One region of the Kitasatospora sp. NPDC048365 genome, then DNA from elsewhere that is predicted to be linked to it. Evidence: riboswitches for the same ligand, from Rfam matches in the RefSeq annotation. Region 1 holds a riboswitch; each other region holds the start of a gene.

Region 1 (4,964 bases):
CCAGCCCCAGTGGTTGCCCTGGCTGACGGCGATCAGCAGGGCGGAGAGCCAGCCGGCCAGGGTGATCGCGCCGAGCGGGTCGGCGCCGCCGTTCTTGTCGACGACCGGGTCCTTGGGGACGCGCAGGGCGACCAGGCCGACCGCGATCAGGCCGAAGGCCAGACCCATCCAGAAGATCGACTTGTAGCTCCAGTGCTCCAGCAGCAGGCCGGTGGCGACCAGGCCGAGGCCGGAGCCGACGCCCATCGAGGCGCTGATGGCGGCGACGCCGCCGGTGACCTTCTCGCGGGGCATCTCGTCGCGGACGATGCTGATCGCGAGCGGCAGCACACCACCGCCGGCGCCCTGCAGGACGCGGGCGACCACCAGCCAGGTGAAGGAGTGGGTGGAGACGGCGAGCGCCGAACCGGCGACCAGGCCGGCCAGCGAGACCAGCAGCATCGGCTTGCGGCCGCGCAGGTCGCCGAAGCGGCCGAGCAGCGGGGTGAGCACGGCGGCGGAGAGCAGGTTCGCCGTCATCAGCCAGGTGATGCTGGAGCCGGAGACGTCCAGCTCCTTGGCGAGCGAGGGCAGGATCGGCACGACCGCGGTCTGCACCACGGTGAAGGCCAGCATGGCCACGATCAGCGCGGGCAGCACGCGGGCGCTGGTCGGCGCGGCGGCCGTGACGGTGGGCTGTGATGCCTCGCTCACGGTGACTTCCTCATTCTTCAGGCAGGCGATAGTGAATCAGCTGAAGTAACCATGCAGGGAGATACTTCAGTCTGTCAAATATCGTCGGGTGAAGCTTTGGCAAAGCGGCGGCCCCGGTCCGCGGGGAGCGGACCGGGGCCGGTGGCGGCGCGGATCAGGCCGGGCGAAGCGGCTCCGGCCGGACCGTGGCCGCGGCCACCGTCTCGGGGTGACCGTTGTGCAGCGGCGCCGGGTGCGACAGCGGGACGGTGCCCATCGGCGCGGGGTGCGCCTGGGTGGGCTGCTGGATGCCGAGCTGCTGCGCGGCGTGCTGCTGGACGCCGTTCGGCTGCGGCGCCCCGTGCTGCCGGGTGCCGGCCGACCGGCCGGAGGGACCGGCGGCGGGCTCGGCCGTCGAGTCGTGCACCTCGACCTGCTCGCGGCGCAGCTCCTCGTGGATCACCTCCTCCTCGGTGTACCGCTCCACCACCAGGCGCACCCGCTCGATCGGGGCCAGGTACTTGCGCACCACCGGCCGCTCCTCGCGCAGGGTCACCTCCTCCATCGCCTCGTCGATCTCCTGCTCGGTGAGCGACTCCCGCTCCTGCTCGGTGACCGGGACGCGTTCCACCCGCACCCGCTCGCGCACCACCGGCACCCGGCGCTCGACCGGCTCGGTGGTCACGTACTTGCGCAGCCGGGCGGTGCCCAGCTCGTGCCACTCGGTGGTGATCTCCAGGCGCTCCTCGCGGCAGGTGATCTCGATCGGGGCGGCGGGCGCGTCGCCGGTGGCCGCCGTCCGGGCGTGCGCCTGGGGCTGCGGCTGCGTCTGCGGGAGCTTGTGCTCGGCCGGCGCGGCGTAGGTCGGCGGCGGGGCGAGGGTGCGGTTCACGGCGGGCTGGGCGTGCTGCGCGGGCTGGGCGCCGGCCGCCTGGGCCGCCGCCGCGGCGGCGACCGGGGCGGTGGTGCCGAAGTCCCGGTCGACGGGCTTGTCCATGGACTTGTCGGCGGGCCGCTCCGCGGCGAGGGAGCCGTTGGCCGCGGTCGGCGGCACGGGCTGGCCGTTGCCGGTGTCCAGCCCGTAGTAGCGGTACAGCTGGAGCTCCTGGGCGGGGGAGAGGTGCTGCCCCACACCGAAGTCCGGGGATTCCTTGATCAGCGACTTGTCGTACGGGACGCGCAGCTCGTCCCCGGAGAATTCGCTGGTGGTCAGCGGGACGAAGGCGTCCCGGCCGAAGATTCCGGTGCGCACGGCGGCCCACTCGGGTTCGCCGGTCGCGTCGTCCAGATACACCTCGTCGACCGTGCCGATCTTGTCACCGTTCCGGTCGACCGCCTTGTGTCCGATCAGGTCGCGCGGATCGATATCGGTCTGCACGCTGTCCTCCAGTCCTGCTGCTCCTTGAGAATCCGTCAAAGGGGGGTGGTCGGAGGAGCTGGCCGACCACCACTTCACACGAAACGACATGTATCGGACACCGGCGAGCGGAGCTCAGCCGTCCGGGGCAGATCACAGGCCCGGACCGGTGATCGGGAACGTTCGCGCTGGTACCCTGGGCGGCGACCGCCGAGCCCGCTCGGGAGAGTCCCCGGCCCCGCGCGAGCGGGTGCGAAGGGGCGCCGAAGGAGCAACTCCTCCCCGGAATCTCTCAGGCATCCGTACCGAACGGGATCAGGTCACTCTGGAAAGCAGGGCAGGATCGCCGGCACAGGAGCCGGCGGCACCACCCTCACCGACGGTGCAAGTCGACGGGACGCCTCACGGCGCCGGCACGGCGAAGCTCTCAGGTACCGATGACAGAGGGGGAGGCCTGACGGGTTCGTCTGCTTTTCCGGCTCCCACGGCGTCCGGACCGGCATGCGTACCCCCGCCGGTCCGTGACCAGGAGGCCCCGACCCCCATGAACGCCAAGCCTTCCCTCACCGAGCTCGAGCAGGCCAGTCCCTTCCAGGGCCGCCACATCGGCCCCGACGCCGCCGCGCAGGACAAGATGCTGGCCCAGGTCGGCTACGGCTCCCTGGACGAGCTGTCCGACGCCGCCGTCCCCGCCGCCATCCGCAGCCTCACCGCGCTGGGCCTGCCGGCCGGCCGCTCCGAGGCCCAGGTGCTCGCCGAGCTGCGCGAGCTGGCCGGCCGCAACTCCGTGCTGACCTCCATGATCGGCCTGGGGTACTACGGCACCTTCACCCCGCCGGTGATCCTGCGCAACGTGCTGGAGAACCCGGCCTGGTACACCGCGTACACGCCGTACCAGCCGGAGATCTCGCAGGGCCGCCTGGAGGCGCTGCTCAACTTCCAGACCCTGGTCGCCGACCTGACCGGCCTGGACACCTCCGGCTCCTCGCTGCTGGACGAGGGCACCGCGGCCGCCGAGGCGATGGCGCTGGCCCGCCGCGTCACCAAGGTCAAGGGCGGCGTCTTCCTGGTCGACGCCGACTCGCTGCCGCAGACCATCGCGGTGATCGAGACCCGCGCCGAGCCGACCGGTGTCGAGGTGGTCGTCGCCGACCTGTCGAACGGCATCCCGGCGGAGGTCGCCGAGCGCGGCGTCTTCGGCGTGCTGGTGCAGTACCCGGGCGCCTCCGGTGCGGTCCGCGACCTCAAGCCACTGATCGACCGGGCCCACGAGCTGGGCGCGGTCGTCGCGGTCGCCGCCGACCTGCTGGCCCTGACCCTGCTGAAGTCCCCGGGCGAGCTGGGCGCCGACATCGCCTGCGGCACCTCGCAGCGCTTCGGCGTCCCGATGGGCTTCGGCGGCCCGCACGCCGGCTACCTCGCGGTCCGCGCCGCGTACGCCCGCAACCTGCCCGGCCGCCTGGTCGGCGTCTCGGTGGACGCGGACGGCCACCGCGCCTACCGCCTGGCCCTGCAGACCCGCGAGCAGCACATCCGCCGCGAGAAGGCCACCTCCAACATCTGCACCGCCCAGGTGCTGCTGGCCGTGATGGCCTCCATGTACGCCGTCTACCACGGCCCGGACGGCCTGGCGGACATCGCCCGCCGCACCCACCGCTACGCCGCGGCGCTCGCCGCCGGCCTGCGCGCGGGCGGCGTGGAGCCGGCGCACGAGTCGTTCTTCGACACCGTCACCGTGCGCGTCCCGGGCCGGGCCGCCGCCGTGGTCGCCGGCGCGCTCGCCGAGGGCGTCAACCTCTTCCAGGTCGACGAGGACACAGTCTCGATCTCCTGCGACGAGACCACCACCCGCGAGCACCTGGCCTCGGTCTTCGCCGCCTTCGGCGTCACCGCCGAGATCGCCGAGGACGCGGAGACCCTGCCGGAGGCGCTGCTGCGCTCCGACGAGTACCTGACCCACCCGGTCTTCCACAGCCACCGCTCCGAGACCGCCATGCTGCGCTACCTGCGCCGCCTGTCGGACCGCGACTACGCGCTGGACCGCGGCATGATCCCGCTGGGCTCCTGCACCATGAAGCTCAACGCGACCACCGAGATGGAGCCGGTGACCTGGCCGGAGTTCGGCCAGCTGCACCCCTTCGCCCCGGTCGACCAGGCGGCGGGCTACCTCACCCTGATCCGCGAGCTGGAGCAGCAGCTGGTCGAGGTGACCGGCTACGACGCGGTCTCCATCCAGCCGAACGCCGGCTCCCAGGGCGAGCTGGCCGGCCTGCTGGCCGTCCGCGCCTACCACCTGGCCAACGGCGACACCCAGCGCGACGTCTGCCTGATCCCGTCCTCCGCGCACGGCACCAACGCGGCCTCCGCCGCGATGGCCGGCATGCGGGTCGTCGTGGTGAAGACCCTGGTCGACGGCGACGTGGACGTCGAGGACCTGAAGGCCAAGATCGAGCAGCACCGCGACCAGCTCTCGGTGCTGATGGTCACCTACCCGTCCACCCACGGCGTGTACGAGACCGAGATCACCGAGATCTGCGCCATGGTGCACGAGGCCGGCGGCCAGGTGTACGTCGACGGCGCCAACCTGAACGCCCTGGTCGGCCTCGCCAAGCCGGGCAAGTTCGGCGCGGACGTCTCGCACCTGAACCTGCACAAGACCTTCTGCATCCCGCACGGCGGTGGCGGCCCGGGCGTCGGCCCGGTCGCGGTCCGCGCGCACCTCGCGCCGTACCTGCCCAACCACCCGCTGCAGGCGGAGGCCGGCCCGGCCACCGGTGTCGGCCCGATCTCGGCCGCCCCGTGGGGCTCGGCCGCGATCCTGCCGATCTCCTGGGCGTACGTGCGCCTGATGGGCGGCGAGGGCCTCAAGCGCGCCACCCAGGTCGCGGTGCTGAACGCCAACTACATCGCCAAGCGCCTGGCCCCGCACTTCCCG
Region 2 (4,964 bases), on a different contig from region 1:
CCTGGACACCTCCCGGATCGCCGTGACCGGCGAGTCGGTCGGCGGCTGCATGTCGACCGTGTTCGCGCTGATGAACAAGGAGCGCGGCGGGATCGACCTCAAGGCCCAGGTCCTGCTCTACCCGGTGACCAACGCGAACTTCGAGACCCCGTCCTACCACCAGTTCGCCGAGGGCTACTTCCTCACCCGTGACGGCATGAAGTGGTTCTGGGACGCCTACACCACCGACCCCGCCAAGCGCGCCGAGCACCACGCCTCGCCCCTGCAGTCGACCCTGGAACAGCTCAAGGGCCTGCCCACCACCCTCGTCATCACCGACGAGGCGGACGTGCTGCGCGACGAGGGCGAGCAGTACGCCAACAAGCTCCGCGAGGCCGGCGTCGACGTCACCTCCGTCCGCGTCCAGGCGATGGTCCACGACTTCATGCTCCTGGACAGCCTGCGCGACACCCGCGCCGCCAACATCGCCCGCAAACTCGCCATCGACGCCCTCCGAACAGCACTCCACGGCAGCTGACCCACGCAAGTCCGCACGCTGGAATCGCAGATGACGCCGGGTCCGGCAGGCATTCTTCTTGCCTCTCCGGCCCCGGCCGATCGCGCTCTGCGACGTACCCCAGCTGCGGCCCGGCCGGGCGGATCTGGTCAGTCCCTACACCCTGGAGATCAGCAGCGGGAGCTCTCCGGCCATGACCGGAGCGGACCGCAGCGCGACTTGGCACTACCGGAGAAACGGGGCGCCGGCAGCCTGGCCATGGTGTTCAAGCAGCTCGAGTCGGCCCAGGCCAGCTGGCGCGGTCCGCGGAGGCCACTTGGTCGCGCTGGTCCGCGCAGGTGCGAAGCTCGAAGACGGTGTTCTGGCCGAGCACGAGCAGCTCACGGCGGCCTGATATGCCAAACGGGCGAACCAAAGATCATGACGCTGCGGTCAGGAACCCCAAGGCTGTCGGGATGTTCTGCGACAGGTCGATGACGCTGTCCAGGACCAGTCGATCGCCGGCCCATGGAGCGAACGCTTCCCGCCCGGCGCTCGACCACCTCCTACGTCGGCTCGTGGAAGCTGTCGATCTCCCGTGACCGGCCTTCGAGTCGACGGCGATGCGCTGTCGGATCCGAGCACGCCACCTCGACGAACACCACCGGCACGCCGCGACGAGACGCCGGCGCCCGCTACTGCGCCCGCGCCTCCTCCACCGCGTTGGCCGCATCGACGATCACCGTCGGGCCCAGAGCCAGAAGCGGCAGCGCGACCGGGTGGTGCCGCCTGGGCCGCGGCTACAAGGAGCGTCGATAGAACGGAAGGAGCGTGACGACCGCCTCCTCACGGCCGGCACCGACCTCGACAAGGACCTCGGTGCCGGGCTCGGTGCGGTGCGCGCGCAGATAGGCCATAGCCACCGGGTGGCCAAGGGTCGGGGACATTTCGCCCGAGGTGATCTCGCCGATAGGTTCGCGGGTATGCCGATCGAGCACACGGTGGCCGCTACGGGGCACGGTGGGACCGGCGGTCGTCAGCCCCACCAGCGAACGGGAAGGAGTGACGCCCCGGCGGGCCCGAAGCGCCGTGTCCCCGACGAACGATGCGCGCTTGTCGAAGGCCACGACGTTGCCGAGGCCGGCTTCGAACGGAGTGACGCGTACGGTGAGCTCCCGGCCCTGGGCTGGTACCCCGGCCTCCAACCGCAGCATGTCCCTAGAGGCCAGACCACACGCCGCCAGCCCCTGCCCGGAGCCGACCAGCGTGAGGGCCCGCCACACGGAGGGCCCGCAGCCGGGGGAGCAGTAGATCTCAAAGCCGTCCTCACCGGTGCCGCCGGTGCGCGAGAGCAGGACGTCCATGCCCTGCAGACGGGCGCGGGAGATCGTGTGGCGCGGCAGCCTCGAAGTATCCACTTCCGCCACTTCATCGACGAGCGCGGCCGCCGCAGGACCATGGAGCGCCAGCAGCGCCCAGTCGTTCGTCGCGTCCTGGAGCGTGACCGCGAACCCGTCGACCCGGTCCCGAAGGACAGGACACACAACGACAGTGCTGCAGACGATCAGATACCTGCTCGCCTCGACGCGGTGAACCACGACGTCGTCGAGGATGCCGCCGCTCTCGTGAACCAGGACGGAATAGCGACTCTGTCCGACCGGTGTCCTCGACGGCTCCCCGACCAGCGCATGATCCAGGGCACGCCCGGCTTCCGGCCCAAAGACCTCAATCTTTCCCAGATGCGAGAGATCGAACAGACCCACCGCGGTCCGAACGGCATGGTGCTCGGCCAACTCGGAGCTGTAGCGAAGGGGCATCGACCATCCCGCGACATCGGCGAAGGCGGCGCCGAGTTCCCGATGGATGTCGTACAGGGGACTCTTCTTCGACATGGTTGTCCTCTCAGACACACACCAGCCGGCCAGCACTGCTGCGGCACGGTGTGCAGGCTGCTACAGAGAGCTCCACGCGCTGCGCCGCCCCGAACGGCACGTCCCCGCCGAAGCGGTGACGGCCGGAAAGGCGCGAGCGGGAACCAGGAACGGGGATCAGACGCCCGTTGTTGACCGGTGGATGATGCTGCGCGCTCGCGGGAATTCGGACACCGCAAGGCGGGGAAGAGAGAAGAAGGCCATCGGAGGCTCCTCGACGGGGCGGCACGCGCTACGGCGTGCGGTCGATTGGGCCTCCCCCTCTGTCATTGGCCTGAGAGCTTCACAGCGCGTCGCTACACGCTGCTTTCACCGTGGGCGAGGTACGTCACACGCACCTGCTTTCCAGAGCCCGCCTTCTTCTGCGCGGTGACGGTGCCTGAGAGTTTCCGGGGAGGATTTGCTCCTTCGGCGTCACGCTCCTGCGAGTGCAATCTCTCCCGCGCAGGATCATCGGCGGAGTATTCGATTGTTGTGCTGTTCAGGGCAAAGTATGCGAGTCAGGACGGGCCGTCAAGACTCGGTCCACCGATTGGTCATCGGCCCCTCAAGGCGCTCACCCGACAGCCGCGGCGCGGCGGGCGCCAGGCCTTGACTTCATCGGCAATCAGATCGGCTCGCCAGCGCCGCTGCAGGAGCGGGAATTGCGACGAGCAGCAGGAGGACCGAGACCAGGGAACCGGTGACTACCGGGCTGTACGGACTGTGGTCCTCGAGCCGTTCCAGCAGTAGAGCCCCGGGCCGACCGGCCACAACCTCTGGTTTGACAGCGTGACACCGTCGACCGGCCGCAGTGATCGCCTTCGGAGTCCTCCCGGCACTGCGCACGTCCGCCCTCGGGATCGCGCAGACCTTCCCGCCCGGCGGCGCGTGGTCCCTGCGGTGAGAGCTCCGAGCCTGCCGGGCATGGGCATGGGCGTGCTGTTCGTGCTGGCGGGCGCAGTCGAACGCGCAGAGACCCTGGCCCGGCTTCCCCGTTGCCGACGGTGCGTCAGGATGTCCATATGGCAGATGAAATGATTTCTTCGCGTGCTATAGCCGACGACCATCTCGACCGGCTGGCTGCGGCCGACCCGATGACCTCGGCCTGGCTGGGCCTGAACCGTGGTGACGACCGGCAGCCGGACCTTTCACCCGACGGCTTCGAGGCCCGCGCTGAGCTCGCCCGCCGCACTCTCGCCGTCCTCGACGCCGCTCCCGCTCCGGACGCTCCGGCTTCGGACGGTCGCGCCGAACAGGCCTGCGCCCGGCTGCTGAGAGAACGCCTCACCGCCGAACTCGCGATGCACGACACCGGCGAGAACTTCCGGCAGTTGCGCACGGTGGGCGCGCACGTCGACCAGGTGCGGACGATCTTCTCCTTCATGCCCACCGCCACCGATGAGGACTGGGCCGCGGTAGCCGGACGGCTGCGCAACCTTCCCGGCGCATTGGACGGCTACCGGGCCACTCTCACCGAGGGCATCTCCCGCGGTCTGCTCGCCGCACCCCGACAGGCCACCGGGATGGTCGGTCAGCTCACCGCGTGGACCGGTGAGGCCGGCGGGCAGCACGCGGCCACCGGCGCGGGCTGGTTCGCCGATTTCGTCGCCAGCGGCAGCGACCGGTTGCGCCCCGAGCTGGAGAGCGCTGCCCACCGGGCCACTGCCGCCGTCGCCGACTTCCGCGACTGGCTGCGCGACACCTACGTCCCCGCCGCGGCGGACACCCCGGACGCCGTTGGCCGCGAACGCTACCTGTGCGCCGCCCGCCACAACACCGGCGCCGCACTCGACCTGGACGAGGCCTACGCCTGGGCCTGGGACGAGTTCCACCGCACGCTCGGCGAGATGCGCATCGAGGCCGGCCGCCTCCTGCCGGGCGCCCCCCTCCTCGAGGCCATGCACCACCTGGAGCAGCACGGCCACGCAATCAAGGGCGGGGAGGCCATCCGGGACTGGCTGCAGCAGCTCATGGACGAAGCGATCACCGCCCTCGACGCCAGCCACTTCGACCTCTCCGGCCCGATCCGCAACGTCGAGTCGTGCATCGCACCCCCCGGCAGCGCCTCCGGACCCTACTACCAGGGCCCGAGCCTCGACTTCAGCCGCCCCGGACGCACCTTCATGCCCACCCTCGGCCAGGACACCTTCCCGACCTGGCAGCTCGTCAGCATCTGGTACCACGAAGGCGTCCCGGGCCACCACCTCCAGCTCGCCCAGTGGGTCGCGGTCGCCGACCGGCTCAGCCGCTACCAGGTCACCGCAGGCACGGTCAGCGCCAACATCGAGGGCTGGGCACTGTACGCCGAGCGCCTCATGGATGAACTGGGCTTCTACTCCGAGCCCGCGAACCGCCTCGGCTTCCTCGACGGGCAGATGCTGCGCACGATCCGCGTGATCGTCGACATCGGCATGCACCTCGAACTCGCCATCCCCGCCGACTCCGGCTTCCACCCCGGCGAGCGCTGGACGCCGGCCCTCGCCGCGGAGTTCATGGCCACGTACAACGGCAGCCCGGCGGCCCGCCGCGCCAGCGAGATCGACCGCTACCTCGGCTGGCCCGGCCAGGCCATCGGC
Region 3 (4,964 bases), on a different contig from region 1:
ATGTCCATCAGCCGGCTGATCACGGTGTCGACCCGGCCGCCGTAGTAGCCGGCGATGATGCCGAGCGCGGTGCCGATCACGTTGGAGAGCACGGTGGCGCAGAAGGCGACCAGCAGCGACACCCAGGAGCCCTCGATGATGCGGGTCATGATGTCGCGTCCGTACTGGACGTCGATGCCGAGCGGGTGGCTCCAGCTCATCCCGCCGAAGTCGCCGACCGGGATGCCGCCGAGGTTGGCGTCCAGCAGGTCCTGGTTGAACTTGTTCGGGTCGAGCCCGAAGACGGCCTCGATCGGCTTGGCCAGCACCGCGAGCAGCACCAGCAGGATCACCACCACGCCGCCGGCGAGGGCGGCCTTGTCACGCTTGAAGCGGGTCCAGGCGATCCGGCCGAGCGAGCGGCCCTCGATCTGCTTGGCCGCGGCGGCGACCGGCTCGGCTTCGGCGCCGATGGTCTCGGTGGGTGTGGTCATGAGTCAGTTCGTTCCCCTCGCCGACGGTGGCCGGCCCACGGAGTCGCAGCGGTTGCAACGGGTGCGGTGCAGTGCTGTGCGGATTGCGGTGGTGCCGAACACCTAGCGGCGGTGCAGAAGTTCGTGCGATGTGCGCAACAGGCGGGTTGCGCAGCACTCTCTGTCATGGCGAGCACCGGGCGCCAGCCCCCATCGAGGAGAGATGCCCAACCGTGATCTGTCGGCATGCACGATCGTTGCCGCGGTATATCGCTCTTCACATACGTGTTACATGTCCGTCAAGACGCACGCTGACGAGACCTCGCCAGTGGCGGAATAGTGCCAGGTGGCAGCCCGGACAGCAGAAACCCCCGCCGACCTGACAAAAGGTCAATGCGGGGGTGTACGAAGGTTTTTCAGCGGCCCGGATAACCCGGCCACGGCTGCTGCGGCCAGCCCGGGGCGGGCGCCTGCTGCGGTGGCGCTGAGTAACCGAAACCGGCGTACGACTGCGGGGGCCCGGCCTGGCCCGGCGCGCCGCCGTACTGCGCGCCCCGGTCGAACACCGGGCGCCCGTGCGCCCACATCCACATCGCGACCGGGTCGAACTCGTCCGCCAGCATCACGGTGGACACCGCCGGCACGTCCGGCGCCTGCGCGGCCGCGCGCAGCACCAGGGCCCGGGCCGCCTCGATCGACGGCGGCGAGGTGTCGTACAGGTCCAGCCCGACCGCCAGGTAGGGCTCGCCCAGGGCCGGCTGCACCCAGGCCACCCGCAGCGAGCGCAGCGGGCGGACCTCGCCCGCCTGCTGCTGCAGCACCGCGTAGAACGCCGGGGCCGGCAGCTGGGGCTCGGAGATCCGCAGCGGGCCGGCCGGCAGCCGGTCCAGGCCGACCGCGACCCGGCGCAGGTCCGCCCAGGGGATGCCGACGCCGCCGCCCGGGCGGTGCGGGTCCAGCCACAGGCCCCAGCGGGTGCGGTACAGCGCGTTCGCGATCTCCAGGCCGGAGATCACCTCGTGGCCGCGCGACCAGCCGCTGGCCGCCAGCTGCTCGGGCGAGGTGACGCACGGGGCGTACCCCATCCCGCCGATCTCCATGTTCCCGTACTGGGCGTCCGGGCTGCCGGGCGTGCCGTGCCAGAGCAGCATCCAGACCCTGCCCTCGGCGAGCGCCCGCAGCAGCGTCTCGTACGCCGCCCAGCGCTCCGGTGCGACCTCTCTGAGGGCGCGCTCGATCGCGCCCGGGTCGCCGGCTGCTCCCGTCACGTCGCCCTCTTCCGTCCGCCCTGCGGTGTCGGGCCAACCCTATGGGGCGGGCCGGACACTCGTCATGCCGCCGTCCCCCTACTGGCCGGTCACCGCCGCCGCCCCGTCACGGCCGGACGTAGAACGGCTGCACCCGGGTCAGCAGCCACTCGACCACCGGGTCCGCGACCAGGTCCAACAGCACCAGGTTGACGCGCCAGGCCGGGGCGGCGGTTCCCAGTGCCCGGCCGAGCGCCTGGTTGACCTCCGCGGGGTCGGCCGGCAGCGCCGGGTCCAGCTGGACGCCGACGTACAGCAGGGTCGGCTCGCCCTCCACCCGGGCCAGCGCCCGACGCGCCGTCAGCACGCCCGGAAGTGCGGCGAGTTCGGTGGTCACGGCGGCCAGGAAGGCGAACGGCTCCTGGTGCGGATCGGGCTCCTTGAGCGCCACCCGGGCCCCCTCCTGGATCCCCTCGGCCGCCCAGCGGTCGCCCTGCGGGCCGCGGCGCAGCTCGCCCACGCCCTCCGGCGGCACCGGGATGCCCACCGGGGCCTCCGGGTTGACCGCGATCCCGATGCCCAGCGGCAGTCCGCGGGCGAACTCCCACATCGGGGCGACCGCGAAGGCCATGCCGGGCGCGTGCCGCAGGAACACCTCCTGCGAGGAGAACACCGGGACGTACGGCGCACCGGCCAGCTCGATGGTCGGCAGGTCCAGCGACTCGCCCTGCGGGTCCGCGCCCGCCGGCAGCGGGATCCACACCTGGCTGCGGCCCAGCACCTCGATCACCCGGGGCGTCGCCCCCGGATCGCCGAGCGCCGCGGTGAGCACCTGCTCCAGCTCGTTGGCCGGCCACGCGCCGCCCTGCGGAGCCTCACCCACCGGGAAATCCATCGGTCCACCCCTTCAGATCCACTGCTGTGAGAAGCGTATCCGCCGGGGTGCACTCCCCTACCGGGCGCCGGGCATGCCATGATGTGCGCGCCGAACTTCATACTGGCCGCTCGAACCCGCGCGGGAGAGCCGGAACGCCCCTGTCGGGGGCGCGACCGGCGCCGAAGGAGCAAGTCCTCCCCGGAATCTCTCAGGCACCCATACCGCACGGGCGAGGCACATCTGGAAAGTGGACACGGCCGCGCCGTGCGCCCACCCACGGTGCAAGCCGCCATCCTTGGATGCGGTGAAGCTCTCAGGTTGTGACGACAGACGGGGAGACTCCACCCCCGCATGCCCATATGCAGCCAAGGAGCTCTGCCGTCATGTCCCTCCGCCTCACCGCGCTCGACGCGCTTCACCGCTCGCTCGGTGCCACCATGACCGACTTCGCCGGCTGGGACATGCCGCTGCGCTACGGCAGCGAGCGCGAGGAGCACCTCGCGGTCCGCACCAAGGCCGGTCTCTTCGACCTCTCGCACATGGGCGAGATCACCGTCTCCGGCCCGCAGGCCGGCGAGTTCCTGGACCACGCGCTGGTCGGCTTCATCTCGGCGCTCGGCGTGCTGCGCGCCCGCTACACCATGATCTGCCGCGAGGACGGCGGCATCCTGGACGACCTGATCGTCTACCGGACCGCCGAGAACGAGTACATGGTGGTCGCCAACGCCTCCAACGCCCAGGTGGTGCTGGACGCGCTGACCGCCCGCACCGAGGGCTTCGACGTCCAGGTCCGCGACGACCGCGACGCCTACGCGCTGATCGCCGTCCAGGGCCCGGAGGCCAACGGCATCCTCGGCTCGGTCACCGACGCCGACCTGCCCGGCCTCAAGTACTACGCCCTGCTGCCCGCCACCGTGGCCGGCAAGGACGTCTGGCTGGCCCGCACCGGCTACACCGGCGAGGACGGCTTCGAGATCTTCTGCGCCCCGGCCGACGCCGCGCACCTGTGGACCGCCCTCACCGAGGCCGGCGCCGACAAGGGCCTGGTGCCGTGCGGCCTGTCCTGCCGCGACACGCTGCGCCTGGAGGCCGGCATGCCGCTGTACGGCCACGAGCTGACCACCGAGCTGACCCCGTTCGACGCGGGCCTCGGCCGGGTCGTCCGCTTCGACAAGACCACCAACGGCGGCGAGTTCGTCGGCCGCAAGGCGCTGGAGGCCGCCGCCGCCCAGGCCGAGGCCAACCCGCCGCGCAAGCTGGTCGGCCTGGTGTCGGACGGCAAGCGCGTCCCGCGCGCCGAGTACACCGTGGTCGCCGCCGACGGCACCCCGATCGGCACCATCACCTCCGGCTCGCCCTCCCCCACCCTGGGCAAGCCGATCGCCATCGCGTACGTGGACGCCGCGCACGCCGAGCCGGGCACCGCGGTCGCGGTGGACGTGCGCGGCAAGCACGAGCCGGTCGAGGTCGTGGCGCTGCCGTTCTACAAGCGCGCCCGCTGAGCTTCCTCCCCCCTTCACTGCCCGGTCCGCTCAGCGGACGGCTCCGCCCTACCCTCTTGCGATCCTGGAGAATGACGTCATGAGCAACCCCACGCACCTGCAGTACACCGAGGAGCACGAGTGGCTGACCACCGCTGAGGTGGGCGCCGTCGCGACCGTCGGCATCACCGCCCACGCCGCCGACGCCCTCGGCGACATCGTGTACGTCCAGCTCCCGGAGGTCGGTGACACCGTCACCGCGGGTGAGACCTGTGGCGAGCTCGAGTCCACCAAGTCGGTCAGCGACCTGTTCTCCCCCGCCACCGGCGAGGTCACCGAGGTCAACCAGGCCGTCATCGACGACCCGGCGCTGGTGAACGCGGAGGCCTTCGAGGGCGCCTGGCTGTTCAAGGTCCGCGTCGAGGCCACCGACAAGCTGCTCAGCGCCGAGGAGTACACCGCCTTCATCGGCGGCTGACCCGACTCGTGTCCCGGGGGCGGCCGCAGCGCGGCGGCCGCCCCGCCTCCGCCCACCCGCTCCACGGGGAGATCCACCTCATGACGGTTCTCAACCAGTCCCTGCACGCGCTCGACCCGGAGATCGCCGCCGCGGTCGACGCCGAGCTGCACCGCCAGCAGACCACCCTCGAAATGATCGCCTCCGAGAACTTCGCCCCGGTGGCGGTCATGGAGGCCCAGGGCTCGGTCCTGACCAACAAGTACGCCGAGGGCTACCCCGGCCGCCGCTACTACGGCGGCTGCGAGCACGTCGACGTGGTCGAGCAGATCGCGATCGACCGCATCAAGGAGCTGTTCGGCGCCGAGCATGCCAACGTCCAGCCGCACTCCGGCGCGCAGGCCAACGCCGCCGCCATGTTCGCGCTGATCCAGCCGGGCGACACCATCC

The links. A riboswitch is a leader RNA that binds a small molecule or an ion and turns the genes downstream of it on or off. The one in region 1 is predicted to bind glycine.
Region 2: another riboswitch for glycine. It lies ahead of gcvT (glycine cleavage system aminomethyltransferase GcvT); the one in region 1 lies ahead of gcvP (aminomethyl-transferring glycine dehydrogenase).
Region 3: another riboswitch for glycine. It lies ahead of gcvT (glycine cleavage system aminomethyltransferase GcvT); the one in region 1 lies ahead of gcvP (aminomethyl-transferring glycine dehydrogenase).

Annotation. Positions count from the first base shown of each region.
Region 1 is NZ_JBICYJ010000024.1:111,682-116,645, reverse strand. Features, by position in the region: gene ACGFX4_RS24190 (MFS transporter) at 1-693, opposite strand, end outside; gene ACGFX4_RS24185 (PRC and DUF2382 domain-containing protein) at 848-2,050, opposite strand; glycine riboswitch at 2,241-2,347, shown strand; gene gcvP (aminomethyl-transferring glycine dehydrogenase) at 2,574-4,964, shown strand, end outside.
Region 2 is NZ_JBICYJ010000018.1:26,991-31,954, reverse strand. Features, by position in the region: gene ACGFX4_RS19640 (alpha/beta hydrolase) at 1-517, shown strand, start outside; gene gcvT (glycine cleavage system aminomethyltransferase GcvT) at 1,276-2,367, opposite strand; glycine riboswitch at 2,764-2,859, opposite strand; gene ACGFX4_RS19630 (DUF885 domain-containing protein) at 3,423-4,964, shown strand, end outside.
Region 3 is NZ_JBICYJ010000001.1:351,625-356,588, reverse strand. Features, by position in the region: gene ACGFX4_RS01585 (ABC transporter permease) at 1-473, opposite strand, end outside; gene ACGFX4_RS01580 (enhanced serine sensitivity protein SseB C-terminal domain-containing protein) at 869-1,720, opposite strand; gene ACGFX4_RS01575 (enhanced serine sensitivity protein SseB) at 1,827-2,594, opposite strand; glycine riboswitch at 2,706-2,810, shown strand; gene gcvT (glycine cleavage system aminomethyltransferase GcvT) at 2,960-4,078, shown strand; gene gcvH (glycine cleavage system protein GcvH) at 4,158-4,535, shown strand; gene glyA (serine hydroxymethyltransferase) at 4,616-4,964, shown strand, end outside.